Minwuia thermotolerans: one gene and its partner. The protein of the gene in region 1 binds, or shares a complex with, the protein of each later gene. Links are inferred from orthologs where the notes say so. Each region holds a gene or a part of one and is shown in the gene's direction. Other genes may lie near its edges.

Region 1 (14,854 bases):
CCCGAAATCAAGAATGACCGAGTCTGACGATGCTCGAAGAGTCCGCTGCGGCGGAAATTGAACCGAGCTTCAGGGGAGCCGATATTGCGGGGTCCCGGGGAGTCGATTTGGACACATCGGGCATTTCACGTTTCGACGGTTTCGGCATACGCACGTTCGCGGGCGTCGGCGACGTGAATGGCGACGGCCTTGACGACATTGCCGTGGGCTCGCTGTGGGCGTCCGCGCGGGATTTCGTGACCGTCGGCAACTTTTCCGTCCTGTCGGCGGAAACCGCTGCAGCGTCGGAAAGCCGCGTCGAAGCGCGCCTGCTCTATCGCACCGACGGAAGCGACAGCCTGCTGGAAGGTTTCTCCTTCTCGACCACCGGCGATTTCGACGGGGACGGCAATGGGGAATTTCTTGTCGGCCGCGATCCGCGCGTCTTCGCCGGTTCAGGTCTGGCGGACCAGGGTCGGCATCTGCTCCATGAGATCGGCGACAACGGCATCACGCCGGGAGCCAGCCTGTTCACCATGGGTGGAAGCGAGACCGATTTCGTTGGCGACATCAACGGTGACGGTTTCGACGACCTTTTCGTCACCGTCCCGACTGGCCATTCGATCTTGCTCGGCAACGCCGAAGGAGCGGTCGACCGGGCCGTCGTTCTTGCCGGCGAAACGGGTATCGGAGCCTTCACCCTCGGTCGGGCGACATCAGGGGGCGGCGACCTGAATGGCGACGGTTTCGGCGACTTTGCGACGTTGATCCGCAATCAGTCCGCCGTTCGGGCAATCCATGGCCGCGCCGAGTTGTCGGGGATCGATCTGGGAGGAGGTGAGAACGGCTTCCGACTCGCATTGCCCGGCGCCGCGACCAATGTCGAGATCCTCTCCGATTTCGACGGTGACGGCACGAGCGACCTGCTGGTCTCCTGGCGTGGCGGCGCAGCCGTTCTGCTCGATACCGCAGCGCTGGAAGGAACGCTTTCGCTCGCGGATCTGGACGCGAGCAGGCGGATCCTGATCGAATCCACCGGTTTCAACGACCTCGCCCGGGCCGTGGGCGACATCAATGGAGACGGCCGGGAGGACATCAACTTCTCGCAGCGCCTTCCTGACGGAAGCGTCAACGTCGGCGTTCTGTTCGGAAGCGGGCAGCTTCCGGGCAACGTGGGGCTGGCCGACCTGGACGGCGTCAACGGCTTCGTCATCAGCGGCGCGCGCGCAGGCAAATCGGTCGGCGACGTCAATGGTGACGGAATCGATGATATGATGCTCCGCACGGACCGGGGCACGGGTTCGGCCATGACCATTCTGTTCGGTCGCCCTTCCCCGCCTCTGGATGAGGGTGCGCCCCCCGACAAGGCGGCTCCGGTGGACGCTCCGGGAGAAACTCTCCGCGGAACCGCGGAAGACGATGTCATTCATGGCGGCCTGACCGATGATTACATCGCCGGCGAGCGGGGCGATGATTCCCTGTACGGCGGCGATGGCGACGACACGCTGCGGGGCGGCCGGGCGAACGATATGCTGTCGGGGGGCGCCGGCGCCGACGTCCTCAACGGCGGCGAAGGCGAAGACACCGTCGATTTTGGCGACTCAGGCGGCGGCGTCTTCATTCGCCTGATGATATCGAAGGGGCTGGGGGGCGAGGCCGCCGGCGATGAAATACGCTTTGTCGAACACGCCGACGGATCGGCTTTCGACGACCGGCTCTATGGCAGCGATAGCGACAACGTGCTCAATGGCGGCGGTGGCAACGACCGTCTTCAGGGACATCACGGCAACGACATGCTGCAGGGCGGGGCCGGCGATGACACCCTGGTCGGCGGCGATGGGGACGACACCATCTTCGGCGGCGATGGGGACGACACGCTGAGAGGCGGCGCGGACACCGACCTCCTGCGCGGCGGCAGTGGTCGTGATCATATCGACGGCGGAACCGGAAATGACACTCTGTTTGGCGGCGAAGGCGCTGACAGACTGTACGGTCAGGATGGCGCGGATCGGTTGTTCGGCGAGGCCGGCGACGATGTGCTCATCGATGGCGGCGGCGACGACCTGCTGGAAGGGGGCGACGGCAATGACGTATTGCGCGGCAATGCAGGCGACGATCGCCTGTTCGGCGGCCTCGGACACGATTTCATCAGCGGTGGCACCGGCGCCGATCTACTGAATGGCGGCGCCGGAGACGACACGCTGGCCGGCGGGCCGGGGTCCGACCTGTTCGTCTTCACGCGGAACTCGGGCCTCGACACGGTCACGGACTTCGATCAGGGGGACGGCGACCGCCTCGATCTGACAGCGTTCGGTCTCACGCCCGGGGCGATATCGCTCATCCGGAGCGGCGATAACCTGATCGTCTCCGGCGACAGCTTCGAAGTCGTCCTGCTGAACACGCCCCCGGAGTCGTTCCGGATCGAGGACACGGCCCTGTTCTAGTCCTCGGGATTCTCCACCAGCAGCGAGTCGATCAGCTCGATCGTGTCCTCGCGCAGCGGCACCGGCTTCCGCGCGGCAAGGTCGAAATGGATCGTGATGACCTCCATCGTCGCCGCCAGTTCGCCGGTTTCGGCGTTGGTCATCCGGTGTTTCAGGGTCAGCGAGGTGCGGCCGCGCCTGGTGACGCAGCTTTCCACCACAATCGGGCTGCCGACCTTCTGCTCGCCCTTGTACTCGACCGTGTGCTTGACGTCGGCGAAGCCCATGTTCTGGTCGCCCATCTCGGTCCACTTGTAGCCGCAGGCCGACAGCGCGTGGCACGAGGCCTGATCGAAGAAGTTGATGTAGTACATCACGTTCATGTGGCCCATGTGGTCGCAGTGCCACGGGTAGATCACGCCTCTGAATGTCTCTGTCCAGCCTGCCACGTTGTTTCCTCCCCTTAACGCGTGCCGTCATCGCGGCCATACTCGCCGCGGGGAGACCATAGAGGCAAGGGGAGGTCCCGCGAAATGGCCAGCGACTACACTTGGGTTCCGACGCCGGAATACACCGACAACGCCAACCTGACCCGCTTCATCCGGGCTCTGGGCTGCGGCGACGAGGCCGAGCTGGTGCGCCGCTCGACGGAGGATCCCGACTGGTTCTGGAACGCGGCGATCGCGGAACTCGGCATACGTTTCGGCACACCCTACGAGAAGGTCATGGACGTCTCCGAGGGCCTGCCCTGGGCGAAGTGGTGCGTCGGCGGCACGATGAACTTTACCGACAATGTGCTCGACCGGCACCGCGGCACCCCCGTCTGGGACAAGGAGGCGATCGTCTGGCACGGCGAGGACGATTCGGTCCGCCGTCTCACCTACGCCGAACTGGACGGGGAAGTCCGCAACCTGGCCGCGGGACTGACCGCGCTCGGCGTGAAGGCCGGCGACGCCGTCGGCGTCTACATGCCGATCCTGCCCGAGACCGTGGTCGCCTTCCTCGCGGTCTCGCGGATCGGCGCGATCATCTCGCCGCTTTTCTCCGGCTTCGGCGCGGAGGCGATCGTGAAGCGCATGAACGACGCCGGCGCCGTCGCCGCCATCACCGTCGACAGCGCCAGGCGCCGCGGCCAGGACGTGCCGATGAAGCAGGTGATGGACGAGGCCGCTGCCGGCATTCCGACGCTGGCGCACATGATCGTGCTGCGAACGACCGGCGCTGACTGCCCGATGGTCGAAGGCCGTGACCACGACTGGCGCGATCTCGACCGTGCGGACGCCGACGCCGAACCGGTGCAGGTGCCGGCCGACCAGGCCATGATGATCGCCTACACCTCGGGCACCACCGGGCGGCCCAAGGGCGTGGTGCTGACCCACTGCGGCCTCGGCGTGAAGGGCGCCCTGGACTTCCATGTTTCCTTCGACCTGAAGCCGGAGGACCGGCTGCTGTGGCTGGCCGATTTCGGCTGGGTCACCGGCCCCTACTCGATGGCGGGCACGCTCTATACCGGCGCCACCTTCATTCTGGCCGAGGGCACGCCGGACTGGCCCGACAAGGGGCGCATATGGCGCATCGCCGCCGAGCACGGCGCGACCTTCTTCGGCATCGCGCCGACCGCCGTGCGCGGGCTGATGCGCTACGGTCCGGAGGAGGTGCAGAAGCACGATCTCTCGAAAATCCGCATCCTGGCTTCCACCGGGGAGCCCTGGACCGAGGAAGCCTGGCTGTGGTTCGCCGAACACGCCGGCGACGGCGGCCGCTGCCCCATCATCAACGTCTGCGGCGGTACCGAGATCGGCGGCGGCTTCATTGCCGGCAACGTGCTGAATCCGCAGCGCGCCTGCTGCTTCGCCGGACCGCTGCCGGGCATGGGCACCGATATCGTCGACGGCCAGGGCCGGCCCGTGGGACCAGGCGAAGTGGGCGAACTGGTGCTGCGCAATCCTTCCATCGGCCTGTCGCGCGGCATCTGGAACGATCCGGAGCGCTATATCGAGACCTACTGGTCGATGTTCCCCAACCTGTGGCGGCACGGCGACTGGGCCAGCCGCGACGCGGACGGCCTGTGGTACGTCCACGGCCGCTCCGACGACACCATCCAGGTCGCCGGCAAGCGTGCCGGTCCCGCCGAGATCGAGGGACTGGTCATGGCGACCGGCAAGGTGGTGGAGGCCGCCGCCGTCGCCCTGCCCGATCCGATCAAGGGCGAGGCCGTGCTGATCGCCGCGATCCCGGCGCCGGGGGTGCAGGCCTCCGACGAGATCGCGGCGGAACTGTCAGCGGCAGTGGTCAAGGGCCTCGGCAAGGCGTTCCAGCCCAAGCGCATACTCTTCGTGGACGACCTGCCCAAGACGCGCTCGCTCAAGATCATGCGCCGGGTCATACGGGCCCTGGTTCTTGAAGAGAATCCGGGCGATCTGACCGCGCTCGCCAATCCGGACGCGATCGAGGCGGTGCGGCGGGCAGCAAAGGCTGCTTGAAATAGTGCACCGAAATTCGGCAGTGTATGTATTGCGTCATTTGGCGCGGGAGCGAAGTCGGATTGAGCACATTGCAGATGGGGAAACTGTGCTAATCTTGCATTAATCGAAATTCCGGCGCGGCCATCGGCCGTTTCCGGCAACAGGGTTTCTCCGGGCCTCTCCTCCCCAAACAGCGGCCGGAGAACACCGGCGCAGGGAACCTCCCCTCCCTCGCGCCAAAAATCAGGGACCCGCGGCCTTGTATCCGGCCGCGGGTCCCTGTTCGTTCCGGGACCGGCGCAAGGCCGGAGGCGATGGACAGGACCGCCGCTCGGCCCATATAAGGCGCACCATGAATCCCCTGCCCTTCATAAAGATGCACGGTCTGGGCAACGACTTCGTCGTGCTGGACGCGCGTCGCCATTCGATCGCTCTGACCCCAGAGACGATCCGGCGGCTGGGCGACCGCCGCCGCGGCGTGGGGTTCGACCAGTTGCTCACCCTCCTGCCCAGCGACGACGCCGCGTGCTACATGCGGATCGACAATTCGGACGGCTCGTCCGCCGGCGCCTGCGGCAACGGCACGCGCTGCGTCGCCCGCCTCCTGCTGGAGGAAAGCGGCGCCGCGGAAGTCGGGATCGACAGTCCGGGCGGCCTGCTTCGCGCCCGCCGCGCGCCGGGAGGTCTGGTGACCGTCAACATGGGCGCGCCGCGTACCGGCTGGCGCGACGTGCCGCTGGCGCGTGAGATGGACACGCTCCACGTGGACCTCGCGGTCGAGGCCGGCGGCTGCCGGCTGAGCGACCCGGTGGCGCTGTCCATGGGCAACCCGCATGCGGTCTTCTTCGTCGACGATGCAGAGGCCGTGCCGCTGGAAGTCGTCGGACCGCTCGTCGAGCGCCACGAACTGTTTCCCGACCGCGCCAACTGTTCTGTGGCGAGCGTGCGCGCCGACGGTTCGATCCGGCTCAGGGTCTTCGAACGCGGCGCGGGCATCACCCAGGCCTGCGGCTCGGGCACCTGTGCGACCTACGCTGCCGCGCGCCTGCGCGATCTGGTCCAGGGCCCGGCGCGTATCGACCTGGATGGCGGACCGCTGTGGATGGACATGAACGACCAGGGCGAGATCCTGATGACCGGCCCGGCGAGCCTCAGCTATCGCGGCGAGATCGACGCGGAAATGCTCGCCGGCGCGGAGGCGGCATGACCGGTCCCGAGATCGTCACCTTCGGCTGCCGGCTCAACGCCTACGAATCCGAAGTCATGCGCGGGCACCCGACCCTGGCCGGACGCGACGACGTGGTCGTGGTCAACACCTGCGCCGTCACCGCCGAAGCCGAGCGCCAGGCGCGCCAGACCATCCGCCGCCTGCGCCGGGAGCACCCGGGGGCGGAGATTGTCGTCACCGGCTGCGCGGCGCAGATCGCGCCCGAGAGCTGGGCCGCCATGCCCGAGGTCAGCCGCGTCGTCGGCAACCGGGAGAAGCTGGAGGCCCGCTCCTTCCTGAACGGGCGCAACGAGCCGATCCTGGTCGACGACATCATGACGGTGGAGGAAACCGCCGGGCACCTGATCGAGGGTTTCGACGGCCGCGCCCGCGCCTTCCTGCAGGTCCAGAACGGCTGTGACCACCGCTGCACCTTCTGCATCATTCCCTTTGGCCGCGGCAATTCACGCTCGGCCCCGGTCGGCCAGGTGGTCGACGAGGCGCGCAAGCTGATCGCCGGAGGCGTGCGCGAGATCGTGCTGACCGGCGTCGACATCACCTCCTACGGCCCCGACCTGCCGGGCCGGCCGACCCTTGGCCAGCTCTGCCGGCGGCTGCTCGCCCAGATCCCGCAACTGGAGCGGCTCCGGCTCTCCTCCATCGACCCGGTCGAGGTGGACGACGATCTCTGGCGGCTGATCGCGGAGGAGCCGCGGCTTATGCCGCACCTGCACCTCTCGCTGCAGGCGGGCGACGACATGGTCCTGAAGCGCATGAAGCGCCGTCACGACCGCGACGACGCCGTCCGTTTCTGCGAACGGGCGCGGGCGCTCCGTCCCGGCATCGTCTTCGGCGCCGATCTGATCGCGGGTTTCCCGACCGAGACGGAGGCCATGTTCCGCAACACCCTGAACCTCGTCGACGACTGTGGCCTGACCTGGCTGCATGTCTTCCCCTATTCGGAACGCCCCGGCACGCCGGCGGCGAAGATGCCTGCGGTGGCGAAGGCCGAACGCAAGGAGCGCGCGGCGCGATTGCGCGAGAAGGGCGCTGCGGCCGCGGCGGCACACCTCGCCGAACAGGTCGGCCGGCCGATCGAGGTGCTGGTCGAGCGCGACCGGCGCGGGCATTCCGCACACTTCGCCGCCGTCGAACTGGACCGCGACGCCGAGCCGGGCCAGATCGTCCGCGCCCGCGGCGCCTCGGTGAGCGGCGAGACCCTGCTGGCGGAGGCGGCCTGATGGCGGACGGCGAACGCAAGGGCTGGTTCGGCCGGCTCCGCTCCGGCCTCGCCAAATCGGCGAGCCAGCTTACCGGCAACATCTCGGCGCTGTTCACCAAGCGCAAGCTGGACGACGAGGCGCTGGAGGACCTGGAGGACGTACTGATCCGCGCGGACCTGGGCGTCCAGGCGGCGGGCCGCATCACCCGGGAAATCGCGCGGACCCGCTACGACAAGGACGTCGACGAAGGCGAGATCCGCGAAGCCCTGGCCACCGAAGTCGCGAAGACGCTGGAACCGGTAGCGCGGCCGCTGGAGATCGACCCGGCCGCGAAGCCGCACGTGGTCCTCGTGGTCGGCGTCAACGGCACGGGCAAGACGACGACGATCGGCAAGATCGCCCACCACGAGCGTGGCAATGGCCGCAAGGTGGTGCTCTGCGCCGGCGATACATTCCGGGCTGCCGCCATCGAACAGCTGAAGATCTGGGGCGAGCGCACGGGCGCAGAGGTCATCGCCCGCGACCAGGGCGCGGACGCGGCCGGCCTCGCCTTCGACGCGCTGAAGACGGCGCGGGAACAGGCCGCGGACCTCCTGCTGATCGATACGGCCGGGCGGCTGCAGAACAAGGCCAACCTGATGGCCGAACTGGAGAAGATCGTCCGCGTGCTGAAGAAGCAGGACGAGACCGCGCCGCATTCGGTGCTGCTGGTGCTCGACGCGACGACCGGCCAGAACGCGGTCAATCAGGTGGAGGTCTTCCAGCAGGTCTGCAACGTGACCGGGCTTGTCATGACCAAGCTGGATGGGACCGCCCGCGGCGGCGTCCTGGTGGCCGTGGCCGAGAAGTTCGGACTGCCGGTCCACTACATCGGCGTCGGCGAACAGGCCGAGGACCTGAAACCATTCGACGCGCGCGACTTCGCCCGCGCACTCTGCGGCGTGGGAGACTGAACGATGAGCGAGACCGCCGTGAAGCCGCGCCGCCGCCATATGGGCCAGGGCCTGAAGGTCGCGACCGAGGTCGGTCCTCTCGGCGTCTTTTTCCTGGTCAACAGCCAGTCGCACAACATCTTCGGCAATGCCGAGCCGCAGAACATCTTCTGGGCCACCGGCGCCTTCATGATCGCCATCGCGATCTCGCTGGCCGTCGCCATCTCCATCGAGCGCCGGCCGCCGGTGATGCCGCTGGTCTCCGGTGTACTGGTTCTGATCATGGGCGGGCTGACTCTCTATCTGCAGGATGAGCTTTTCATCAAGCTGAAGCCCACCATCGTGAATTCGATGTTCGCCGCCGCACTGCTGGCCGGACTCGCCTTCGGCCAGCTCTTCCTGAAGTACATTTTCGGCGCTGCCTTCTCCCTCTCGGACAAGGGCTGGCGCGTCCTGACCTGGCGCTGGGCAGGCTTCTTCGTCTTCCTGGCCATCGTCAACGAGATCGTCTGGCGCAGCTTCTCCACCGATCTGTGGGTCAGCTTCAAGGTCTTCGGCATCATGCCGATCACCATCGCCTTCGCGCTGTGGCAGATGCGGGTGGTCTACCGTTATCAGATGGACCCGGAGACCGGAGAGAAGTCCGTCGAGGGGTCCGGGGGCGGGTCGTGATTCCCTATTTCCCGGCCGAAGGCGGAGAATACCGCCTGTCGCTGGGACTGAAGGTTCTGCAGCCTGCCGCCTGGATCGAAATCGACTCGAATTTCGCTTCGGAAACTGCTGAAAAGAAACGACTTCTGATCGAGAACCGGAACGGGGTCTTCCTCGCCCTTCCCGGTTCCGAGGCCGGCCAGGCCGAATTGATCGAGACCCTCTCGGCCCACCTCCTCGAGCATCATGCTGACCGCTACAGCCACACCTCGGAGGGCCTGCGCGTGGCTGCCACCGGCGAGACGGTACAGCCGGACCCCGCCGCGCCGCTGACGGCGGCCGCGAGCCTGGTCCAGGAAGACGTCCTGCTGCTCCAGCCCTCGTCCGAGGGCCATCGCCTGGTCGCCGGCCTGCTCGGCTTCCCGACGCGCTGGCGGCTCGCCGACAAGATGGGCAAGGCGCTGGCCGGCATCCACGAACCCGTGCCCGGTTACGCCGACCGCCTGTCGCGGCAGATGGACCGGCTGTTCGCCGCTCTCACGCCCGAGCGGCTGCTCTGGCGGCTGAACTTCTCCCTGCTGGACAACCCGTCCCTGCATCAGCCGGGCGGCCATAACGATCCGAACGCCGGCCGCGGGCTCACAGCCGGCAATATCGGCGAGAAACTCTGGTTCCGTGTGGAGCGTCAGACGCTTCGGCTGCTGCCGAAGACGGACACGACGGTGTTCACCGTCCGCATTCACCAGGCGCGTCTGCGGGATGTTGTCACGACGCCGGAACGCGCCCGCGACCTCGCCGCGGCCATCGACGGCATGTCGGAGGGGATGCGCCGCTACAAGTCGATCCCCGGATTCGAGGCGCCGCTCAAGGCCTGGCTGGCGGTGGTGGCAGAAGGATAATAAATGGCGTCCTGGGGCTTGACCCCAGGACCCAGTCCTTTGGTTCGCTGGGCCCTTGGATCAAGTCCAAGGGCGCCGATGTCAATCACGCCGACAGCCACCCGGCCACCACATCGCGGAGCTGGTGGCGCTGGTTCTCCAGAAGCAGCGAATGCGTGCCGCCGCCGATCATGGTGAAGCGCCGCTCCGCCGTGCCGGTCAGCCGGGAAAAGACTTCCAGCCCCTGCTCCGGCGTCGTCTCCCGGTCCCATTCGCCCACCACCACCATCGTCGGGCAGCGGATCCGGCCGGGATCATAGGTCGGATCGCCCTTCAGCCAGTGCTGCTGCACGTCCTTGACCACGCCGGTCGGGGCCCGCAGACGCGGCGGATCGTGACGGACCGATTCCGGATCCGTGGCCACCGCCGCCTCCGCCCAGGCGCGGAGGCGCTCGGCGGGTGCGATCGCGTCCCGCTGGGCGTCGTCCAGGTCCACGGTCCAGCGCTTGACGATGGCATCGGCATCGACCGTGCGGTAAGCCCCGAGCTGGCCCGGGACCGCGATCTGGACATTGCCCGACCGCAGCCAGAGCGCGCCGGCCAGCACCAGCCGCCGGATCTTCTCCGGCAGGTCGCCGGCGACCTGCCCCCCGATCGCGGTGCCCCAGGAATAGCCGAGGAGGTCGAGTTGCCCGACGCCGCGTTCGGCCAGGATGAAGTCGATCACGCGTTTCACGTCGCCGACGGCCTCGGCCGTATCGACAATGGGGCCGTTGGCCTCGGCGGCCTGGTCCATCTCAGGCGGGCGGTCCGCGACGCCATAGCCCAGAAGGTCGACGCACCAGGCGTCGAAGCCCCGACCCGCCATCCAGTCCAGCCAGGAAACGCCTTCGACGGGGTAGTCGAACATGATCGTGGATGGATAGGTCGCGCCATGGACGAACAGCACCGGCGGGCCCGAACCGCCGCGCTTGTTGCGGACCAGGACGTTCAGCCCCTTGCGTCCGCTCGCCACACTGTGATCGGTCGCCGTTACCGTCATTTCGTCCCCCTGCCTTTCATGACGGCGCCGATTGTCACATGATTGGGCCGCGCTACGGGAGGCGGAATTGACGGAACCGGGATTTCAGAGCTTCGACCGGCTGCTGGCCGGCCATGTACGGGACGGGAAACTGGCCGGCGTGATCGGTTGCGTGGCCGACGACAGCGGCGTGCGGCACCTGTTCATGGACGGGGTGAAGGACCGCGAGAGCGGCCGGCCGATGACCCGGGACACGATCTTCCGCATCTACTCCATGACCAAGCCCGTCACCGGCGTCGCGGTGATGATGCTGCGCGACGAGGGCCGTTTCGAGCTCGACACCCCGGTATCCGATTTTCTGCCGGCGTTCCGCGACCTGAAGGTGCTGCAGCCCGACGGCACGACGCGGCCGGCGAAGACGCCGATGACGATCCGCCACCTGCTGACTCATACCGCCGGTCTCACCCTGCCGCTGTCCTACGACGGTCCGCTCGCCGACATGTACAGGAACGCGGGCCTTGAGGGCATGCGCAGCAGCGGCAGCCTGACCGATATCGCCGACCGTCTCGCCGCCCTGCCGGTGGATTTCGAACCCGGGACCCGCTGGCAGTATTCCATGGCCCAGGATCTGCTGGGCCGGATCGTCGAAGTGGCGGGCGGACAGCGCTTCGACCGGTTCCTGGAAGAGCGGATCTTCCGTCCCCTTGGCATGACGGATACCGGCTTTCACGTACCGGCGCCGAAGAAGGACCGCTTCTGTTCGGTCTATCCCGCGCCGGACGACGGAACCAACGCGCCGATCGACCGCTGGGACGACAGCCGCTTTCTGGCGCCGCCCGATTTCCCTTCCGGCGGCGGCGGCCTGGTTTCCACCCTGGATGACTACCTCGTCTTCGCACGGATGCTGATGGACGGCGGGCGCGGCCTGCTGGCGGCGGAAACGGTCGCCGAGATGACGCGCAATCACCTTCCCGGCGGCTGCGACATGGCCGCGATGGGCGTCGAGGAATTCAGCGGCGACCGCTGGGAGGGTTTCGGTTTCGGCCTGACCATGAGCGTGGTCGCCGACCCGGTGAAAGCGTCGACCGGTGGACCGGCCGGCGAATATGGCTGGTCGGGCGCGGCCGGCACCTTCTTCTTCAACGCGCCGGAGCACAGGGCCACAGCGGTCCTGCTGACCCAGTACATGCCCTCGAAAGCCTATCCTCTGCGCCGCCCGTTCCGTGAAGCCGTCTATGAGGGTCTGGCCCGATGAGATTGTTATTGCTTGGTTTCGTTCTCTCGGTTCTGACCCTCGCCGACCATTCGGAAGCTCAGGAACGCAGCCGAGGCGCGGTGCTGGCGCTGTCCTGCGCCGGCTGCCACGGCACCGACGGCATGAGCCCCGGCGCGATGCCGGCGCATTTCGACCGGCTGAGATAAGGTGGCTTCATGAAGAACATTTCCCGCCGCGGCTTCGGCAAGGCGGCGCTCGCCACCGGCATCACCATCATGGTCTCAGGCAAGGCTGCCGCGCAGCGCCGCTATGACGTCGTCGTCATCGGCGGCGGCTTCGGCGGCGCCACCGCCGCGAAGTATCTCCGAAAGTTCGAACCGAAACTGTCCGTCGCGCTGATCGAGCAGAACCGGGTCTTCCACACCTGCCCGTTCAGCAATCTGGTGATCGGCGGGCTGCGGCCGCTCAATGCGATCGCGCACAACTATCTGGCGCTGTCGAAGCGCTGGGGAATCGATGTCATCCACCAGCGGGCCGGCCGCCTGAATCCCAGCGCGCGCACCGTGCGGCTGGCCGACGGGCCGGAGATCGGCTTCGAGAAGGCCATTGTTTCGCCCGGCGTCGATTTCGATTTCCAAGCCATCGAGGGCTACGGCCGGCCAGCGATGCGCACCATGCCCCACGCCTGGAAGGCCGGCCCGCAGACCCGCGAGCTGCGCGACCAGCTGCGCGAGATGGAGGATGGCGGTCTGGTGATCATCGCCCCGCCGATGGATCCCTTCCGCTGCCCGCCGGGCCCATATGAGCGCGCCTCCATGATCGCGCACTACCTGAAGACCCGGAAGCCGCGCTCGAAGATCCTGATCCTCGATCCGAAGACGACATTCTCCAAGGAAGCCCTGTTCAAGCAGGCCTGGGAACGCCTCTATCCCGGCATGATCGAGCATCTGAATGCCGCCGACGACGGCCGCGTCGTCCGCGTCGACCCGGATCGGCTGGAGGTCGAGACCGCCTTTGGCGCACGATACAGGGGCGCGGTGGTCAACATCATCCCGCCGCAGTTCGCGGGCGTCATCGCCGGCAATGCCGGCCTGGCCAACGAGGACGGCTGGTGCCCCGTCAATCCGGTCACTTTCGAGAGCCGGATGGCCCGCGACATCCACATCATCGGCGACGCGGCCATCGCTGGCGCCATGCCGAAGTCCGGCTTCTCCGCCAACAGCCAGGGCAAGATCGCCGCACTGAACGTCGCCGCGGCGCTGACAGGGCGCGATCCGGTCGCCGGATCCTTCGCCAATACCTGTTACAGCATCCTGGCGCCGGACTATGGCATCTCGGTCGCCAAGGTCTACCGCACGACCGACGACGGCATCGTCGGCGTCGAGGGTTCGGGCGGCCTCAGTCCGATGGACGCCGACGCCGGCTTCCGCGCCGCCGAAGCCCATTACGCCCAGGGCTGGTACGAAGCCGTCACCGCCGACATGTTCACCTAGAGCGGCGGGAATTCTCTTCGCCTACTTGTGGCCCTTCGGCCATTGCGGACGATATGGCTTCTCGATCTTCTCGCACTCCTCGGCGCTCAGTTCCACCGAGAGCGCGGCCACCGCGTCGGCGATATGGCCCGGCTTCGAGGCGCCGATGATCGGTGCGGTGACGACCGGGTTCTTCAGCACCCAGGCCAGCGCCACCTGCGCCGGCGGCAGGCCCTTTGCTTCGGCCACGTCACAGACGGCATTGGCAACCGCGAAGTCCTCGTCACGGCCGAAGATGCGCTGCGCCACCGGATCCGACTTCGCGCGATCGGTGCCGCCGATGGACTTGCCCTCGGGTCGCCGGGTCAGGAAGCCGCGGGCCATGGGGCTCCACGGAATGACGCCCACCCCGGTATCCTCGCACCAGGGAAGGACTTCCCGCTCCTCCTCGCGATAGGCGGCATTGTAGTAGTTCTGCATCGAGACGAACTCGGTCCAGCCGTTCATCTGCGCCACGTGCTGCATCTCGATGAACTGCCTGGCCCACATGGAGGACGCGCCGATATAGCGGACCTTTCCGGCCTTCACGCAGTCGTGCAGGGCCTCCATCGTCTCCTCGATGGGCGTGTCGTAGTCGAAGCGGTGGATCTGGTAGAGGTCGACATAATCGGTGTCGAGCCGGCGCAGGCTGTCGTCGATGCCGGCCATGATGTGCTTGCGCGACAGGCCCCGGTCATTGGGAGCGTCGGACATCGGATTGAAGACCTTGGTGGCGATGACGACCTGATCGCGCGGCGCGAGCTCCTTCAACGCGCGGCCGGTGACCTCCTCGGACGCGCCGATCGAGTACATGTCGGCGGTGTCGAAGAAGTTGATGCCGGCCTCCCAGGCCTCCCGGAAGAACGGCTTCGATTCATCTTCGCGCAGCACCCAGCTGTGATGCCCCTGCGAAGGGTCGCCATAGGTCATGCAGCCGAGGCAGAGGCGGCTGACCTTCAGGCCGGTCCGGCCGAGACGGACATATTCCATGTTCGATGATCCCCCCTTCAGAGCACCGCGCCCAGCGCATCCATCAGCCGGGCGACGTCTTCGTCGTTGTTGTAGAGATGCGGCGTCACCCGCATGGACTGGCCACGCACACTGACATGGACATTGCGCGCCGCCAGCGCCTCGACAAGACCGGGCGGCAGGGCCTCCGGGAAGCCGAGGCCCAGGAAATGCGGGGCGCGGGCGCCCTCGGGCGGCGACGACAGGCCGAGCCGCGCGGCGCGCGCGGCAATGTCGGCTGTGCGGGTGCCCAGCGTCTCCGAGATGGCCTTGGGCGTCCAGTCGAGGATCTGCTCCATCGCCGCGATGGCGCCCGGCATCAGGGCGAAATTGGAAAACT
Region 2 (14,937 bases), on another replicon or contig:
GAAGTACGCCCATGTCACCTTCTTCCTGAACGGCGGCCAGGAGACCTGCTACGAAGGCGAGGACCGGATCATGGTGCAGTCGCCCGACGTCGCCACCTACGACCTGAAACCGGAGATGTCGGCGGCAGAGGTCACCGACCGGCTGGTCGAGCGCATCCGCGACGGCCGGACGGATCTGATCGTGGTCAACTTCGCCAATCCCGACATGGTCGGCCATACCGGCGTCGTGGCGGCGGCGGTGAAGGCCGTCGAGGCCATCGATGCCTGTCTGGGCCGGGTCGCAGAGGCTGTCGAGGCCGCCGGCGGCGCCATGCTGATCACCGCCGATCACGGCAATCTGGAGATGATGGCGGATCCGGAGACCGGCCAGCCGCATACCGCACACACCACCAATCCGGTGCCGCTCACGCTGGTCGGCGGGCCGGCCGGGATGGTGCTGAAGGACGGCCGTCTGGCCGACCTGGCGCCCACGGTGCTGAAACTGATGGATCTGCCGCAGCCGGCGGCGATGTCCGGCCGCGTACTGCTCGCGCCGGCCAGGGCGGCCGAAGAAAGGACCCGGCGCGCCATTGCATAGACTCCTGCTTCTCGCGCTGGTGTCGTGGCCGTTACTGACGGCCGCCGATGAGGTGCGGGACCTCGAGGCCGCGCGGGACGACCGGGCCGCAGCGGCGGCGGAGGCCGATGCGCTGGCACGCGAAGCGGAAGCGCAGAAGGCCGCAGCGGCGAAGCTGTCGGCCGAGCTTGCGGAAACGGCGGGCGCGGTGCGCGGCGCCGAAAGCCGTCTCAGCGGGCTGGAGCGGGAAATCGCGGCGCTGGAGGCGCGCCGCGCCGAGCTTGACGCGTCACTGGCGGCGCGGCGCAATCAGATGGCGGCGTCGCTCTCCGCCCTGACCGGGATTGCCCGGGTGCCGCCGCTGGCGGTGATCGCGCGCCCCGGCGCGTTCGACCGGGCCCGGCTGTCGGCCTCGGCTCTGGCGGGGCTGCGCCCGGCCCTGGAACGGCGGATGGCGGCGATCACTGATGACATGCGGACGCTCGCGGCGACCGAGGCCCGTCTCGCGTCGGCAAGGAGCGAAGCGGAGAACGCGCTTTCGGCGCTGGAGAACGACCGCGCCCGGCTGGCGGAACTGGTGGCGGCGCGCCGCGCCCAGGCCGGCCGCACGCGGCAGGCGGCGGAATCCGCGCAGGCGCGCGCGGCGGAGCTGGCGCGGAAGGTACGCACGCTGGAAGATCTGGTCAGCCGGCTGGGCGACCTGGAGCCGGTGGCGGCGCCGGAAGGGCGCCGGACGGCGGAGGCGATGGCGGCTTTCAAGGGACGGCTGCCTCTTCCCGCCGAGGGCCGGGTGGTCTCAGCCTTCGGCGAGCAGCGGGGCGCCAATGCCGGCAAGGGCATGGCGATCAGCACGCGCCCGGGGGCCATCGTGACCGCCCCGCACGACGCAATCGTGCGCTTCGCGGGCGACTTCCGCTCCTATGGGCGGCTGTTGATCCTCGATTTCGGAGACAGCTATCATTTGCTTGTCGCCGGATTGTCTGGCATCGACGTGGTTGTCGGCCAGTGGTTGCTGGCCGGCGAGCCGGTCGGCCGCATGGCTGTCCGGGAAGACGGCGGACGGCCCGAACTCTATCTGGAGCTGCGCCATGACGGCCTGCCTGTCGATCCGGGCCCGTGGCTGGCGCAAAGGCAAGGAAAGACAAGCGGATAATGATGAAACGTACGACAGTCGCCGCCGTCATGTCGGCGGTCATGATCGCATCGGTCAGCATGGTCGCCTGCGCCCCGGCGCGCGCTCAGGACCAGGACCGTGAGGTCTATCGCCTGCTGGAGCTGCTGGGCGACGCCCTGGCCAAGATCCGGTCCAACTATGTCGAGGACGTCGACGACAAGAAGCTGATCGAGGCCGGCATCAACGGCATGCTGTCGTCTCTCGATCCGCATTCGAACTTCCTCAGCCCCGAGCGCGTCAAGCAGATGGAAGTGGACATCCGCGGCGAGTTCGGCGGTCTCGGCATCGAGGTCACGATGGAGAACGGCTTCGTCAAGGTCGTCACTCCGATCGACGATACGCCGGCGGCGCGTGCCGGCGTCAGGCCGGGCGACCTGATCAGCCATATCGACGGCGAACCGGTGCTGGGCCTTTCGCTGACCGAGGCGGTGAAGAAGATGCGCGGCCGCGTCGGCTCCGACATCGTGCTGACGATGATCCGCGAGGGCGAGGCGGAGCCTTTCGACATCACCATCACGCGCGACATCATCACGGTGCAGTCCGTGCGCTCCCGCGCCGAAGGCAATGTCGCCTATATCCGCATCACCAGCTTCAACGAGCAGACCGAAAGCGGTCTGCGCAGCGCCATGGACACGCTGCGGGCCGAAATCGGCGAGGACCAGCTGAGGGGCGTGGTGCTGGACCTGCGCAACAATCCGGGCGGACTGCTGAACCAGGCGATCGCGGTTTCCGACGCCTTCCTGGAGCGCGGCGAGATCGTCTCGACCCGCGGCCGCGGCGACGACAATATCGAACGCTACAATGCCAAGTCGGGCGACATCGCCACCGGCCTGCCGGTTATCGTGCTGATCAACGGCGGCTCGGCCAGCGCTTCCGAGATCGTCGCCGGCGCCCTGAAGGACCACAACCGGGCGATCCTCATGGGCACCAAGAGTTTCGGCAAGGGCTCCGTCCAGTCGATTATCCAGCTCCAGGGCGGCAACCGCCTGAAGCTGACCACGTCGCGCTACTACACGCCTTCGGGAACGTCGATCCAGGCGACAGGCATCCTGCCCGACATCGAGGTGCCGCAGGCGACGCTGGAAATCATCGACAATCCGAACGCCCGCTCCGAGGCCGATCTGCGCAACCGTCTGGAGAACGACACGGACAACGGCGACGGTTCCGCGCCCGACGCCGGCCAGCCCGGCGCGGCGGCGCCGGAGGGCGGCGAGACGCCCCCGGACTATCAGCTCCAGCGGGCGCTCGACGCGATCCGGGCCATCGATCTGGCGCGCGCCGGCTCGCTGAAGTAACGCCGGGCAACCCGGAGATATGGCGGCGCACGGCAGGCGTCCGGCGGCACAGACGGCGCTCCTGATCGTCGCGCCGCTGCTCGTCCTGGCCTATGCCGGGGTGATCGGCTGGCTGTGGTGGGCCGGCCCCCCGGAGGACGCCGCTGCGCCCGAGCCGATAGCGGAAACCGGGGAGGCCGCGACGCCGCCGGCGGCCGTGAAGAGCGGGGAGGAGAGCCCTGCCGCCGAGGCGCCGGCAGTGGCCGACAGCCCCGCTCCCGAAGCGCCGTCGCCAGCGCCAACGCCGCAGCCGGCTCCCGAACCGGAGCCGGAATCGGAGCAGCCCGCCCCCGAGCCGGCGCCTCGGCCGGAACCCGAACATCCGGCGCCGCAGCCTCAACCGCAGCTGGAACCGGAAGCGGCGCCCCGGCCAGCGCCCGAGCCGATGCCCGAGCCGGAGCCGGCGCCGAAAGGTGTCGAGGAATTCGAACGCACGCCCCTGCCGCCTGCGCCGGACCCGGAACTCACCGACCGCGGCCGGTACGGCCCGCTGCCGGTCCGTTCCCCCGACGGGCGGGTGGCCTGGCAGGCCTATGGCCGCCCGTTCGAGCGCGAGGCCGGTCAGCCGGTCATCGCCATCGTCATGTCCGAAGTCGGGCTGGCGGAGGCGGCGACGCTGTCGGCGATCCAGGATCTGCCGGGCGAGATCTCCCTGGCTTTCAGCCCCTATTCGACGCGGCTCGACGAATGGGTGCCCGCGGCGCGCGCGGCCGGCCACGAGGTGCTGATCCAGGTGCCCATGGAGCCCCGCAACACCGCCTTCGACGATCCGGGCGACAAGGCGCTGCTATCGACCAACCAGCCCGAGGTCAATGTCGACCGGTTGCATTGGGTGCTGTCGCGGGCGGTGGGCTATGTCGGCGTGACCAACTTCATGGGCTCGCGGATGACCGTCTCGCCCAAGGACATGCAGCCCATCCTGGAAGCCATCGGCGCGCGCGGCCTGCTCTATGTCGACGCGCGCGTGACCCCGGCCTCGATCGCCGCCAAGCTGTCGGCGGAACTGGGCGTGCCGTCGGTCGCCAATGACCGCTTCATCGACGTCGAGGCCGCACGCGGCCCGATCGACCGGCGGCTGGCGCAACTGGAAGAGCTGGCGCTGGCCCGCGGCGTCGCGGTCGGCTTCGCCCAGCCCTATCCGGTGACGATCGAGCGGCTGCGCATGTGGATACCGCAGATGCGCAAGCGCGGCTTCCTGCTGGCGCCGGTTTCCGCCGTGGTCCGCGTCGGAGGAGGCGAGAATGGCGGATGATCCGGCCGATCTGCCCTACCGGCCCTGCGTCGGGATCATGCTGATCAACCGGGACTGGCGGATATTCGTCGGCCAGCGCATCGATCAGACAGTGGAAGCCTGGCAGATGCCCCAGGGCGGCATCGACCCCGGCGAGGAGCCGGTCACCGCCGCCTTCCGCGAGATGGAAGAGGAGATCGGCACGGCCAAGGCGGAGGTCATCGCGGAGTCACAGGACTGGATCCCCTACGACCTGCCGCCGCACCTCGTGGGCAGGGTCTGGCGCGGCCGCTATCGCGGCCAGTCGCAGAAATGGTTCGCCATGCGGTTTCTGGGCGAGGACCGCGATATCGATCTGCAGACCGACCATCCCGAGTTCCGCGAATGGCGCTGGACGCCGCTCTCCGAACTGGCCGAGATGGCCATCGACTTCAAGCGTGAGACCTATGCCCGGGTGGTGGCCGAATTCGCGCCGCTGTTCCCCGCCGAGGCGCGTTAGGGCGGCGTCATCGCGCCGGGCGCGCCGCTACTTCTCCCGGATCGCGGCCTGGGCGGCGGCGAGGCGGGCGATCGGCACACGGAAGGGCGAGCAGGAGACATAGTCCAGCCCGACTTCCTCGCAGAAGGCGATCGACGACGGGTCGCCGCCATGCTCGCCGCAGATGCCGAGCTTGATGTCGGGACGCGTCTTGCGCCCGCGCTCGGCGGCGATCTGCACCAGTTCGCCGACGCCGTCGCGGTCCAGGCTGACGAAGGGGTCCTTCTCGAACACACCCTGCTCGATGTAGTCGTCGAGGAAGCTGGCCGAGTCGTCGCGGCTGATGCCGAAGGTCGTCTGCGTCAGGTCGTTGGTGCCGAAGGAGAAGAAGGCCGCCGATTCCGCGATCTCGCCCGCGCGCAGCGCCGCCCGCGGCAGTTCGATCATGGTGCCGACCAGATAGTGCAGCTCCAGCCCGCTGGCCTGGGCCACTTCGGCGGCGACGCGGTCGATCAGCGCCTTCAGGATGTCGATCTCGCGCCGCGTGGCGGCCAGCGGGATCATGATCTCCGGCGTCACGGTTTCACCTGCGTCCCGCTTGACCTCGGCGACCGCCTCGAAGATGGCGCGCGCCTGCATCTCGTAGATCTCGGGGTAGGAGATGCCCAGGCGGCAGCCGCGATGGCCCAGCATCGGGTTGAACTCGTGCAGTTCGCTGGCGCGCCGGCGCATGTGTTCGGGATCGGCGTCCATCACGTCCGCGACCGCCTGGATGTCTTCGTCGGACTTGGGCAGGAACTCGTGCAGCGGCGGATCGAGCAGGCGGATCGTCACCGGCAGACCGGTCATGATGCCGAACAGCTCCACGAAGTCCTGGCGCTGCATCGGCAGGATCTTCTCCAGCGCCGCGCGGCGGCCCTTCTCCCGGTCGGAGAGGATCATCTCGCGGACAGCCAGGATGCGGTCGTCCTCGAAGAACATGTGCTCGGTGCGGCAGAGGCCGATGCCCTCGGCGCCGAACTCGCGTGCGGTCCGGGCGTCCGCCGGGGTCTCGGCGTTGGCGCGGACCTTCATCCGGCGATGGCCGTCGGCCCATACCATCAGCCGCCCGAAATCGCCCGACAGTTCCGGCTGGATGGTGGCGACGGCACCCGCCATCACCTCGCCCGCGGCGCCGTCGATGGTGATGACGTCGCCGGCGTTGAAGACCCGGCCCAGAACCGACATCTCGCCCTTGCGGTAGTCGATGCGGATATGGCCCGCGCCGGAAACGCAGGGCCGGCCCATGCCGCGCGCGACCACCGCCGCGTGGCTGGTCATGCCGCCGCGGCTGGTCAGGATGCCTTCCGCCGCGTGCATGCCGTGGATGTCCTCGGGGCTGGTCTCCTCGCGCACCAGGATGACCTTGTCGCCCAGCTTGGCGAGGCGCTCGGCGTCGTCGGCAGTGAAGACGATCTTGCCCGAGGCAGCGCCCGGGCTGGCCGGCAGGCCCCTGGCGATGACGTCGCGCACCGCCTCCGGGTCCAGGGTCGGGTGCAGCAACTGGTCCAGCGAGGACGGCTCGACGCGCAGGATGGCCTCGGCCTCGGTGATCAGGCCTTCGTCGACCATGTCGACGGCGATCTTCAATGCCGCCCTGGAGGTGCGCTTGCCCGAACGGGTCTGCAGCATCCACAGCTTGCCGCGCTGCACGGTGAACTCGATGTCCTGCATGTCACGGTAATGCGTCTCCAGGGCCTGGTAGACGCGTTCCAGTTCGGCGAAGACCGCGGGCATGGCCTCCTCCAGCGAGGGCTTGTCCTCGCCGGAGCGTTCCCGGGACGCCTTCGTCAGCAGCTGCGGCGTGCGGATGCCCGCGACGACGTCCTCGCCCTGGGCGTTGATCAGGTATTCGCCGAAGAAGACCTTCTCGCCGGTCGAGGGATCGCGGGTGAAGGCGACGCCTGTGGCCGAGGTCTCGCCCATGTTGCCGAAGACCATCGCCTGAACGTTGACCGCGGTGCCCCAGCTCGCCGGGATGTCGTGCAGGCGGCGGTAGGTGCGCGCGCGGTCGTTCATCCACGAGCTGAAGACCGCGCCGATCGCGCCCCATAGCTGCGCCTCCGGGTCCTGCGGGAAGGGCTGGCCGGTCTCGCGCTCGACCTCCTCCTTGAACAGGCTCACGATCTGCTCCAGATCCTCGACGGAGAGTTCGTTGTCCAGGGATACGCCGCGGGTGTCCTTGACCCCTTCGAGGATGTCCTCGAAGGCGGCGTGATCGACGCGGAGCACCACGTCGCCGTACATCTGGATGAAGCGCCGGTAGCTGTCGAGCGCGAAGCGGCGGTCGCCGCCGGCGCTGTTCGCCAGGCCCTCGACGGTTTCGTCGTTGAGGCCGAGATTGAGGACCGTGTCCATCATGCCCGGCATCGAGGCGCGCGCGCCGGAGCGCACTGACACCAGCAGCGGATTGGCCGCGTCCCCGAAGCCGGCGCCGACCAGTTCGCCCACCCGGGCCACGGCCGCGCGGACCTGGTCGTTCAGCTCGGGCGGATAGCTGTGGTCATGGTCGTAGTAGTAGGTGCAGACCTCGGTCGTGATCGTGAAGCCCGGCGGCACCGGCAGGCCGAGATTGCTCATCTCGGCCAGGTTGGCGCCCTTGCCGCCCAGCAGGTTCTTCATGTCGGCCCGGCCTTCCGCCGAACCGTCGCCGAAGCTCAGGACCCATTTCGTCATTCTGGCCGTCACCTTCTCCCGATCCGTCATGCCCGCCTGGTGCGGGCATCCGGTCGAACTTTCAACTTGCGGCAAAGCCGCTCCGGACCCCCGCACGGCGGCGGGGGTGACAACTTCAACAATCGGCCCGCCTGCGCTCTCTAGCCTTCGATCTTCGAGAAATCCGCCACCCGGTGCAGGGTCGCGCGGATCTCCGCCAGCAGCTTCAGCCGATTGGCGCGCAGCGCCGCGTCGTCGGCGTTCACCGTGACATTGTCGAAGAAGGCGTCCACGGGCCCGCGCAGCGCGGCCATCGCGCTCATCGCTCCGCCGAAGTCCTCCGACGCCAGCGCCGCGTCGGCCTTCTCCAGCGCGGCGGCGAGGGCCTCGCCCAGTTCCGCTTCCGCCGCTTCGACGAAGGCGCCTCGGTCGGCGGGGCCGGAATGGACGGCGCCGTCCTTCTTCTCCTCGATGCGCAGGATGTTGGCGGCGCGGCGATAGGCGGCCAGCAGGTTGCCGCCGTCCTCCGATTCCACGAGCCGCTGCAGCGCCTCGACCTGCCAGGTGAGACGCACAAGATCGTCCTCGCCGCCCAGCGCGAAAACAGCGGTGATCAGGTCGTGGCGCACGCCCTGTTCGCGCAGCGTCACCTTGAGCCGGTCGGCGATGAAGTCGAGCAGTTCGATGGTGGTCTGGGCACGAAAAGCTTCACCTTCTCGGTGACGGTCGAAGTACATTTTCTGGTGCTCTTCGGAGAAGTCGCCAGCAATCGCTCGCAGCGCATGATTGAACGTAGCGGAGAGATTGAGACGAATGCCGTTCTCCAGAATCAGCCGGATCACGCCCAGCGCCGCGCGGCGCAGCGCATAGGGGTCCTTGGAGCCCGTCGGCTTCTCGCCGATGCCGAAGAAGCCGGCGAGCGTATCCAGCTTGTCGGCCAGCGCCACGGCGACCGAGACCGGATCGGAAGGGCAGAGGTCGCCCGGGCCCGCTGGACTGTAGTGCCAACGAATGGCGTCCGCGAGGGCCTCCGGCTCACCGTCATGGCGGGCGTAGTAGCGGCCCATGAACCCTTGCAGTTCGGGGAACTCGCCGACCATCTCGGTGGTCAGGTCGGCCTTGGCCAGTATGCCGGCGCGATGCGCGTCCCCTTCGTCCGCACCGACCTTCGGCGCCAGCCACCTGGCCAGATCCGCGAGACGCTCGGCCTTGCGCCGCATGGAGCCCATCGCGGCGTGGAAGACGATCGGGTCGAGATCGGAAACGCGGCTCTCCAGGCTGCGTTCCCGATCCTTGTCCCAGAAGAATTTGGCGTCGGAAAGCCGGGCGCGCAGCACCTTCTCGTTGCCGGCAACGATGGCCTGCCCGCCGTCCTCCGCCTCCAGGTTGGCGACGGCGATGAAGTAGGGCGCCAGACTGCCGTCGGTGGAATCATTCACGGCACAAAAATATTTCTGGTGCGTCGCCATTGACGACTCGAGCACTTCGCGCGGCACATCCATGAAGGCGTCGTCGATCCGACCCCATACTGGTACCGGCCACTCAACCAGCCCGGCAACTTCATCGAGAAGTCTGGGGTCCGCCTGGTACAGAATTCCCCTCGGCTGGGAATCCATCGCACCGTCATTGATGACCCGTTTGCGCTCATCGCGGTCGAGCATGACCTTCGCGGCGCGCAGCTTCGCCCGATAGTCGGCGAAATCCGTCACCGCGAACGCATCGGGCGCGTGGAACCGGTGCCCGCGCGTCGTGTTCGACGAGGTCACCGGGCCATAACTCACCGGCACGACCTCGCCGCCGAACAGGCAGAGAATGGAATGCAGCGGCCGCACCCAGCGCACCTGGTGCGCACCCCAGCGCATGGACTTGGGCCAGGGCAGCTTCTGTATCGCGCCCTCGATCAGTCCGGGCAGGATTTCCGCCGTTGGCTGGCCGGGCTTCTCGATCACGGCGAACAGGAACGTCCCCTTGGGCGTCTCGCGTTCCTCGACCTGGTCGCGCGACAGCCCGACCGAGCCCAGGAAGCCGTTGACCGCCTTCTCCGGCGCGTCGGCCTTCGGGCCCTTGCGCTCCTCCCGAACGTCGGCGGTGGCCTCCGGCACCTCCTCTAAGACCACCGTCAGACGCCGTGGCGTCGAATGATGAACCGGCTTCGAGACGTCGAGACCCGCTTCGGTCAGCGCGTCGTTCAGCAGGCGCGCGAGATCGGCCGCCGCGCGGTCCTGCATGCGCGCCGGGATTTCCTCCGAGAACAGCTCCAGCAGCAGTTCGGCCATGTCTACGCCTCCACCGTCAGGTGGCCGCGGCTGACCAGCCATTCCTCGGCGCAGCGCTTGGCCAGCGCGCGGACGCGGCCGATATAGGCGGCGCGCTCGGTCACGCTGATCACGCCGCGGGCGTCCAGCAGGTTGAAGACGTGGCTCGCCTTGATGCACTGGTCATAGGCGGGCAGCGCCAGGCCGCGGTCGGCGACCGCATGGCATTCGGCCTCGGCGTCGCGGAAATGGCGGAACAGCATCTCCGTGTCCGCATGCTCGAAGTTGTAGGCGGAATACTCGCGTTCGGCCTGCAGGAAGACGTCGCCATAACTGGCGCCGGCGCCGTTGAAGTCCAGGTCGTAGACGTTGTCGACGCCCTGCACGTACATCGCCAGCCGCTCCAGGCCGTAGGTCAGTTCGCCCGAGACGGGGTTGCAGTCGAATCCGCCCACCTGCTGGAAATAGGTGAACTGGCTGACCTCCATGCCGTCGCACCAGACCTCCCAGCCCAGCCCCCATGCGCCGAGCGTCGGGCTCTCCCAGTCGTCCTCGACGAAGCGGATGTCGTGGTTCTTCGGGTCGATGCCGATCTCGCGCAGGCTGCCAAGATAGAGCTCCTGGAAGTCGTCCGGGGACGGCTTCATGATCACCTGGTACTGGTAGTAGTGCTGCAGCCGGTTGGGGTTCTCGCCATAGCGCCCGTCGGTGGGCCGGCGCGAAGGCTGCACATAGGCCGCGTTCCAGTGCTCCGGTCCCAGCGCGCGCAGCGTCGTCGCCGGATGGAAGGTGCCCGCGCCCACTTCCATGTCGTAGGGTTGCAGGATCAGGCAGCCCCGCGCCGACCAGTAGCGGTGCAGGCGGAGAATGAGATCCTGGAATGACGGCGCGTCGAGCGCTCCGCTGGACATCGGCTCGGGGCCTCTCGGAAGGACGGTCAGAAGGCGCGGGACAGGTATAGGGGCGACGGGCTGGCGGTCAAGGCCCGCGACGCCGCGGAGGGCAGGCATGCGGGCCCGGTCCGCGCTATGCTGTGGCGGAAACGAGGCGAAGGGAGGGACGCGATGAACACCGACACCTGGCGGATCGGCGACGTGCGGATCACGCGCATCATGGAGCTGAAGGCCGAACGCACGCCGGACTTCGGCTATACGGAGCTGACCACCGACGACATCCTGCGCGAGACGTGGCTGAAGCCCCACTTCGCCACCGAGGAAGGCAAGCTGATCAGCTGCATCCAGGCCTTCGTGGTGGAAAGCGAAGGCCGGCGCATCATCGTCGACACCTGCGTCGGCAACGACAAGGAGCGCGGCAACCCGGCCTGGAACATGCTGTCCGGGCCCTTTCTGGACGACCTGCGGGCCGCCGGTCATCCGGCCGAGACGATCGACACCGTGCTCTGCACCCATCTGCACGTGGACCATGTCGGCTGGAACACCATGAAGCAGGGCGACCGCTGGGTGCCGACCTTCCCCAACGCCCGCTACCTGTTCGGGCGCGTCGAATGGGAGCACTGGAGCCGGGAAGCGACCGAGGCGATCCGGGGCGACATGCCGGTCGACGTGGTCGAGGGCGTGGTCGACGCCCGCCGCACCAACCGGGATTCCGTGCGGCCCATCGTCGAGGCCGGTCTGCACGAACTGGTGGAGACCGATCACCGGGTCACCGGGGAGGTCCGGCTGGAACCGACGCCGGGCCACACGCCGGGCCATGTCAGCGTGGTCATCGAATCGGGCGGCGAGCGCGCGGTGATCACCGGCGACCTGATGCATCACCCGATCCAGTGCGCCATGCCGCATGTCGCCAGCCGCTTCGACCACGACATCGCCCGCGCCCGGGCGACCCGTGAGGACTTCCTGCGCCGCTACGCCGACGGGCCGGTGACGGTCTTCGGCACCCACTTCGCGCCGCCGACCGCCGGCCGCGTGATCTCCCATGACGGAGGCTGGCGCTTCTCGGTGGACTAGCGGCCACTGGCCGGCCTCGTCGGAATGACGCCGGGCCCCGATCGCGGCCATGCGGATTCGGCGGTCGCGGCGTCGCCGGATGCCGCGTTATGCTGCGGCGCAACCGGACGCCGGACAAGGGAGCGACTTTCAGGCCGTGCACGCCGCCACACTGCATCTGCGCGAGGTGATCATCTTCCTGCTTGCCGCGGGGATCATCGTGCCGCTGTTCCGGCGGGTGAAGATCAGTCCGATCCTGGGTTTCCTGATCGTCGGCATGGTGATCGGCCCCTACGGCCTGGCCAGCTTCGTGGATGTGGCGCCCTGGCTGCGCCACGCTGTGATCGACGACGTCGAGTTCGTCAACGCCCTGGCCGAGATGGGCGTGATCTTCCTGCTGTTCATGATCGGGCTGGAACTGTCGCTGGAGCGGCTCTGGGCGATGCGCCGGCTGGTATTCGGGCTGGGCGGGGCGCAGGTGCTGGTCACCGCAGCGGTGATCACGGCGATCGCGGCGATGTTCGACAACACCCTGCCCATGGCCGTGATTCTCGGCGCCGGCTTCGCGCTGTCCTCGACGGCCATCGTCATGCAACTCCTTTCCGAGCAGCGCCGGCTGGGCACCGAGGTCGGGCGCACCAGTTTCTCGATCCTGCTGTTCCAGGATCTCGCGGTGCTGCCGATCCTGTTCATGGTCAGCGCCTTCGCCGCCCGCGGCGAGGATTCGCCGGTCATCGCCTTCGCCATCGCCATGGGGCAGGCGGCGGCGGCCGTCGTCGTGGTGCTGGTGCTGGGGCGGCTGCTGCTCCGGCCGCTGTTCCGCTTCGTCGGCGCGGCCGACAGCCGGGAGCTGTTCCTGGCGCTGGTGCTGCTGGTCATCATCGGCACCGCCATGGCCATGGAATCCGCCGGCCTGTCCGCGGCGCTGGGCGCGTTCGTCGCCGGGCTGCTGATGGCGGAGACCGAATACCGCCACGAGGTCGAACTGGACATCGAGCCCTTCAAGGGCCTGCTGCTGGGCGTCTTCTTCGTCTCGGTCGGCATGGAGATCGACCTGACCGAAGTCCTCGCCCGGCCGGTGCTGCTGGGCGTCTCAGTGATCGGGCTGTTCGTCATCAAGGCGCCGATCATCTACGGGCTCGGCCGGGCGTTCGGGCAGTCGCGCCCGGTCGCCGCGGAGAGCGCGGTGCTGCTGTCCCAGGGCGGGGAGTTCGCCCTGCTGGTGGTCTCGATGGCCTTCGCGCTCGGACTGATGGATGGGCCGACGGCCCAGTTCATGCTGATCGTCACCAGCCTGACGATGATGGCGACGCCGATGCAGGCGCATTTCGGCCGCCGTCTCGGCGGCGCGCTGGAAGCCCGTGGCGCGGAGCGTCAGCGCCCCGCCGCCGCGAGTCCGCCATCGGACCTGAAGGGGCATGTCGTGATTGCCGGCTACGGCCGGGTGGGTCAGATGCTGGCGGCCATCCTGGAGGAGCAGGAGATGGCGCACTACGCCATCGACAATGACGCCCATCTGCTCGCCCGCAGCCGGCGGGGCCGCGATCATGTCTTCTTCGGCGACGCCAGCCGTCCCGACATGCTGCGCCGGCTCGGCGCGGACCGCGCGACGGCGTTGGTGGTGACCATCAACAGCCCCCAGGCGGCGGAGCGCATCGTCGCCGCGGCCCGGCGCGAATGGCCCGGCCTCTCGATCCACGCCCGCGCCCATGACAACGAGCACGCCCGGCGGCTGCGGGATCTCGGCGCCGACAGGGTGGTGCCGGAGACGGTGGAGGCCAGCCTGCAGCTCGCCGACGCGGTGCTGATCAGCTCCGGCCTGCCGGGCGCCACCGCGCACCGCATCATCGAGGCTCACCGCGCCTCGCTGGAGGAGAGCGGCGAACTGGACGAGGAGGCGGCCGAGGAGGTGAGGGAGAAGCTGTGAGCGACGCCTGGAAGCGCGAGATCGAGGCCATCATCCGGACGCTGGACCTGCAGCCCCACCCGGAGGGCGGCCACTACGCGGAGATCCACCGTGCGGCCGAGGGGGTCGCCGCCGGCGCCCTGCCGCCGCGCTATGGCGGGCAGAGAAGCTTCAGCACGGCGATCTACTACCTGCTGGGACCGGGCGACGTCTCGGCCCTGCACCGCGTCGCTTCCGACGAGATCTTCCACTTCTACCTGGGCGATCCGGTGGAGCAGCTCCGGCTGTTTCCCGACGGCAGCCACCGCGTGGTGGAGATCGGCCGCGATCTGGCCGCCGGCCAGCGGCCCCAGTCGGTCGTGCCCGCCGGCGTCTGGCAGGGCGCGCGGGTGAAGCCCGGCGGCCGCTTTTGCCTGATGGGCTGCACCGTCAGCCCCGGCTTCGACTTCGCCGATTTCGAGATGGGCGAGCGTAAGGCGCTGATCGACGGCTGGCCGGAGGCGGGGGAGATGGTCGAGGTGTTGACGGGCTGACGGAATCCTGCCGGTCGATTGGCCCGATGCAACGCCGTGCGTGTCATGCCCGCCCTGTGCGGGCATCCGGCGAACCAACGACTTGCGGCGAAGCCGCTCCGGACCCTCGCACGGTGGCGGGGGTGACAACGGATGCGGTCCCCGATCCGTGGCCCGGAACCCTACGCCGTGGTTTCATCTTCGGCGTCCAGTTCCGCCCAGCTGGCGCGGTTCTGTTCGGAGAGGCTGAGTTCGTCGGCGGTCATCTGCGGTTCCAGCGCCTCGAGCCGCTCCGTCATCCGGGCGGCGAAGTCGGGGTCGGACGTCCGGTCCCGCGCCCGGCTCATCATGGCGTGCGCCACGCCGCGGTCATGGCCTTCGAGCACCATGCCGAAGGATCCCATGCCTTCCGGATGGCCGCATTCGGCCGAGGTCTGAAAATAGCCGACGGCCCGGTCGATGTCCTCGATCACGCCGATGCCCTGAACCAGCGCGAGACCGGCCTTGTAGCAACCGTCCGGATCGCCGGCCTCGGCGGCCATCTCGTACCAGCGGAAGGCTTCCGCGGCGTCGTGCGGCACATGCTCGCCCCGAAGGTGATGATCGCCGAGCGCGCACATCGAATGTGTGGAGCCGGCTGCCGCCGCCTCGCGGTAGTATTGCAGCGCCCGGGCGGGATCCTGCTCGACGTGCTCCCCCGTCTCATAGGCTCTGGCCAGAACAACGAGACCGTCGTTGTCGCCGTTCTCTGCCGCGAGCCGCAGAAACCGCACCGCCTTGTCGGCATTCTGCTCGCAGTATCGGCCATCCAGACAGGCACGGCCGATGGCGTAGGCGGAACTCGCATCGCC

What was found.
Region 2: the proteins of dapF (region 1) and CWC60_RS15580 are in contact, whole or in part, in a solved structure (PDB 5YGU), measured with the Escherichia coli proteins. The link is inferred for Minwuia thermotolerans from one-to-one orthologs.

The regions. Positions count from the first base shown.
Region 1 is NZ_PIGG01000031.1:496,361-511,214, forward strand. The notes cover bases 4,231-7,146. They hold dapF (diaminopimelate epimerase), read left to right. Parts: upstream 4,231-5,219; coding sequence 5,220-6,074; downstream 6,075-7,146. Other genes in these bases: CWC60_RS10245 (AMP-binding protein), read left to right, coding at 4,231-4,885; mtaB (tRNA (N(6)-L-threonylcarbamoyladenosine(37)-C(2))-methylthiotransferase MtaB), read left to right, coding at 6,071-7,146. In the rest of the region: CWC60_RS24270 (calcium-binding protein), read left to right, coding at 108-2,423; CWC60_RS10240 (acyl-CoA thioesterase), read right to left, coding at 2,420-2,851; more of CWC60_RS10245, read left to right, coding at 2,936-4,230; more of mtaB, read left to right, coding at 7,147-7,315; signal recognition particle-docking protein FtsY, read left to right, coding at 7,315-8,250; CWC60_RS10265 (septation protein A), read left to right, coding at 8,254-8,901; CWC60_RS10270 (heme-dependent oxidative N-demethylase family protein), read left to right, coding at 8,898-9,779; CWC60_RS10275 (alpha/beta fold hydrolase), read right to left, coding at 9,865-10,800; CWC60_RS10280 (serine hydrolase domain-containing protein), read left to right, coding at 10,868-12,034; CWC60_RS23595 (c-type cytochrome), read left to right, coding at 12,031-12,201; CWC60_RS10285 (NAD(P)/FAD-dependent oxidoreductase), read left to right, coding at 12,211-13,488; CWC60_RS10290 (aldo/keto reductase), read right to left, coding at 13,510-14,496; CWC60_RS10295 (aminotransferase class V-fold PLP-dependent enzyme), read right to left, coding at 14,514-14,854. UniProt on the Escherichia coli protein: Involved in the succinylase branch of the L-lysine biosynthesis and in the biosynthesis of the pentapeptide incorporated in the peptidoglycan moiety. Catalyzes the stereoinversion of LL-2,6-diaminopimelate (L,L-DAP) to meso-diaminopimelate (meso-DAP).
Region 2 is NZ_PIGG01000048.1:28,630-43,566, forward strand. Bases 3,051-6,049 are described here. They hold CWC60_RS15580 (RNA pyrophosphohydrolase), read left to right. Parts: upstream 3,051-4,305; coding sequence 4,306-4,794; downstream 4,795-6,049. Other genes in these bases: CWC60_RS15575 (divergent polysaccharide deacetylase family protein), read left to right, coding at 3,051-4,316; ppdK (pyruvate, phosphate dikinase), read right to left, coding at 4,822-6,049. Also shown: gpmI (2,3-bisphosphoglycerate-independent phosphoglycerate mutase), read left to right, coding at 1-577; CWC60_RS15565 (murein hydrolase activator EnvC family protein), read left to right, coding at 570-1,709; CWC60_RS15570 (S41 family peptidase), read left to right, coding at 1,712-3,025; more of CWC60_RS15575, read left to right, coding at 3,045-3,050; more of ppdK, read right to left, coding at 6,050-7,488; glyS (glycine--tRNA ligase subunit beta), read right to left, coding at 7,629-9,743; CWC60_RS15595 (glycine--tRNA ligase subunit alpha), read right to left, coding at 9,746-10,633; CWC60_RS15600 (MBL fold metallo-hydrolase), read left to right, coding at 10,787-11,689; CWC60_RS15605 (monovalent cation:proton antiporter-2 (CPA2) family protein), read left to right, coding at 11,826-13,595; CWC60_RS15610 (cupin domain-containing protein), read left to right, coding at 13,592-14,107; CWC60_RS15615 (tetratricopeptide repeat protein), read right to left, coding at 14,269-14,937. UniProt on the Escherichia coli protein: Master regulator of 5'-end-dependent mRNA decay.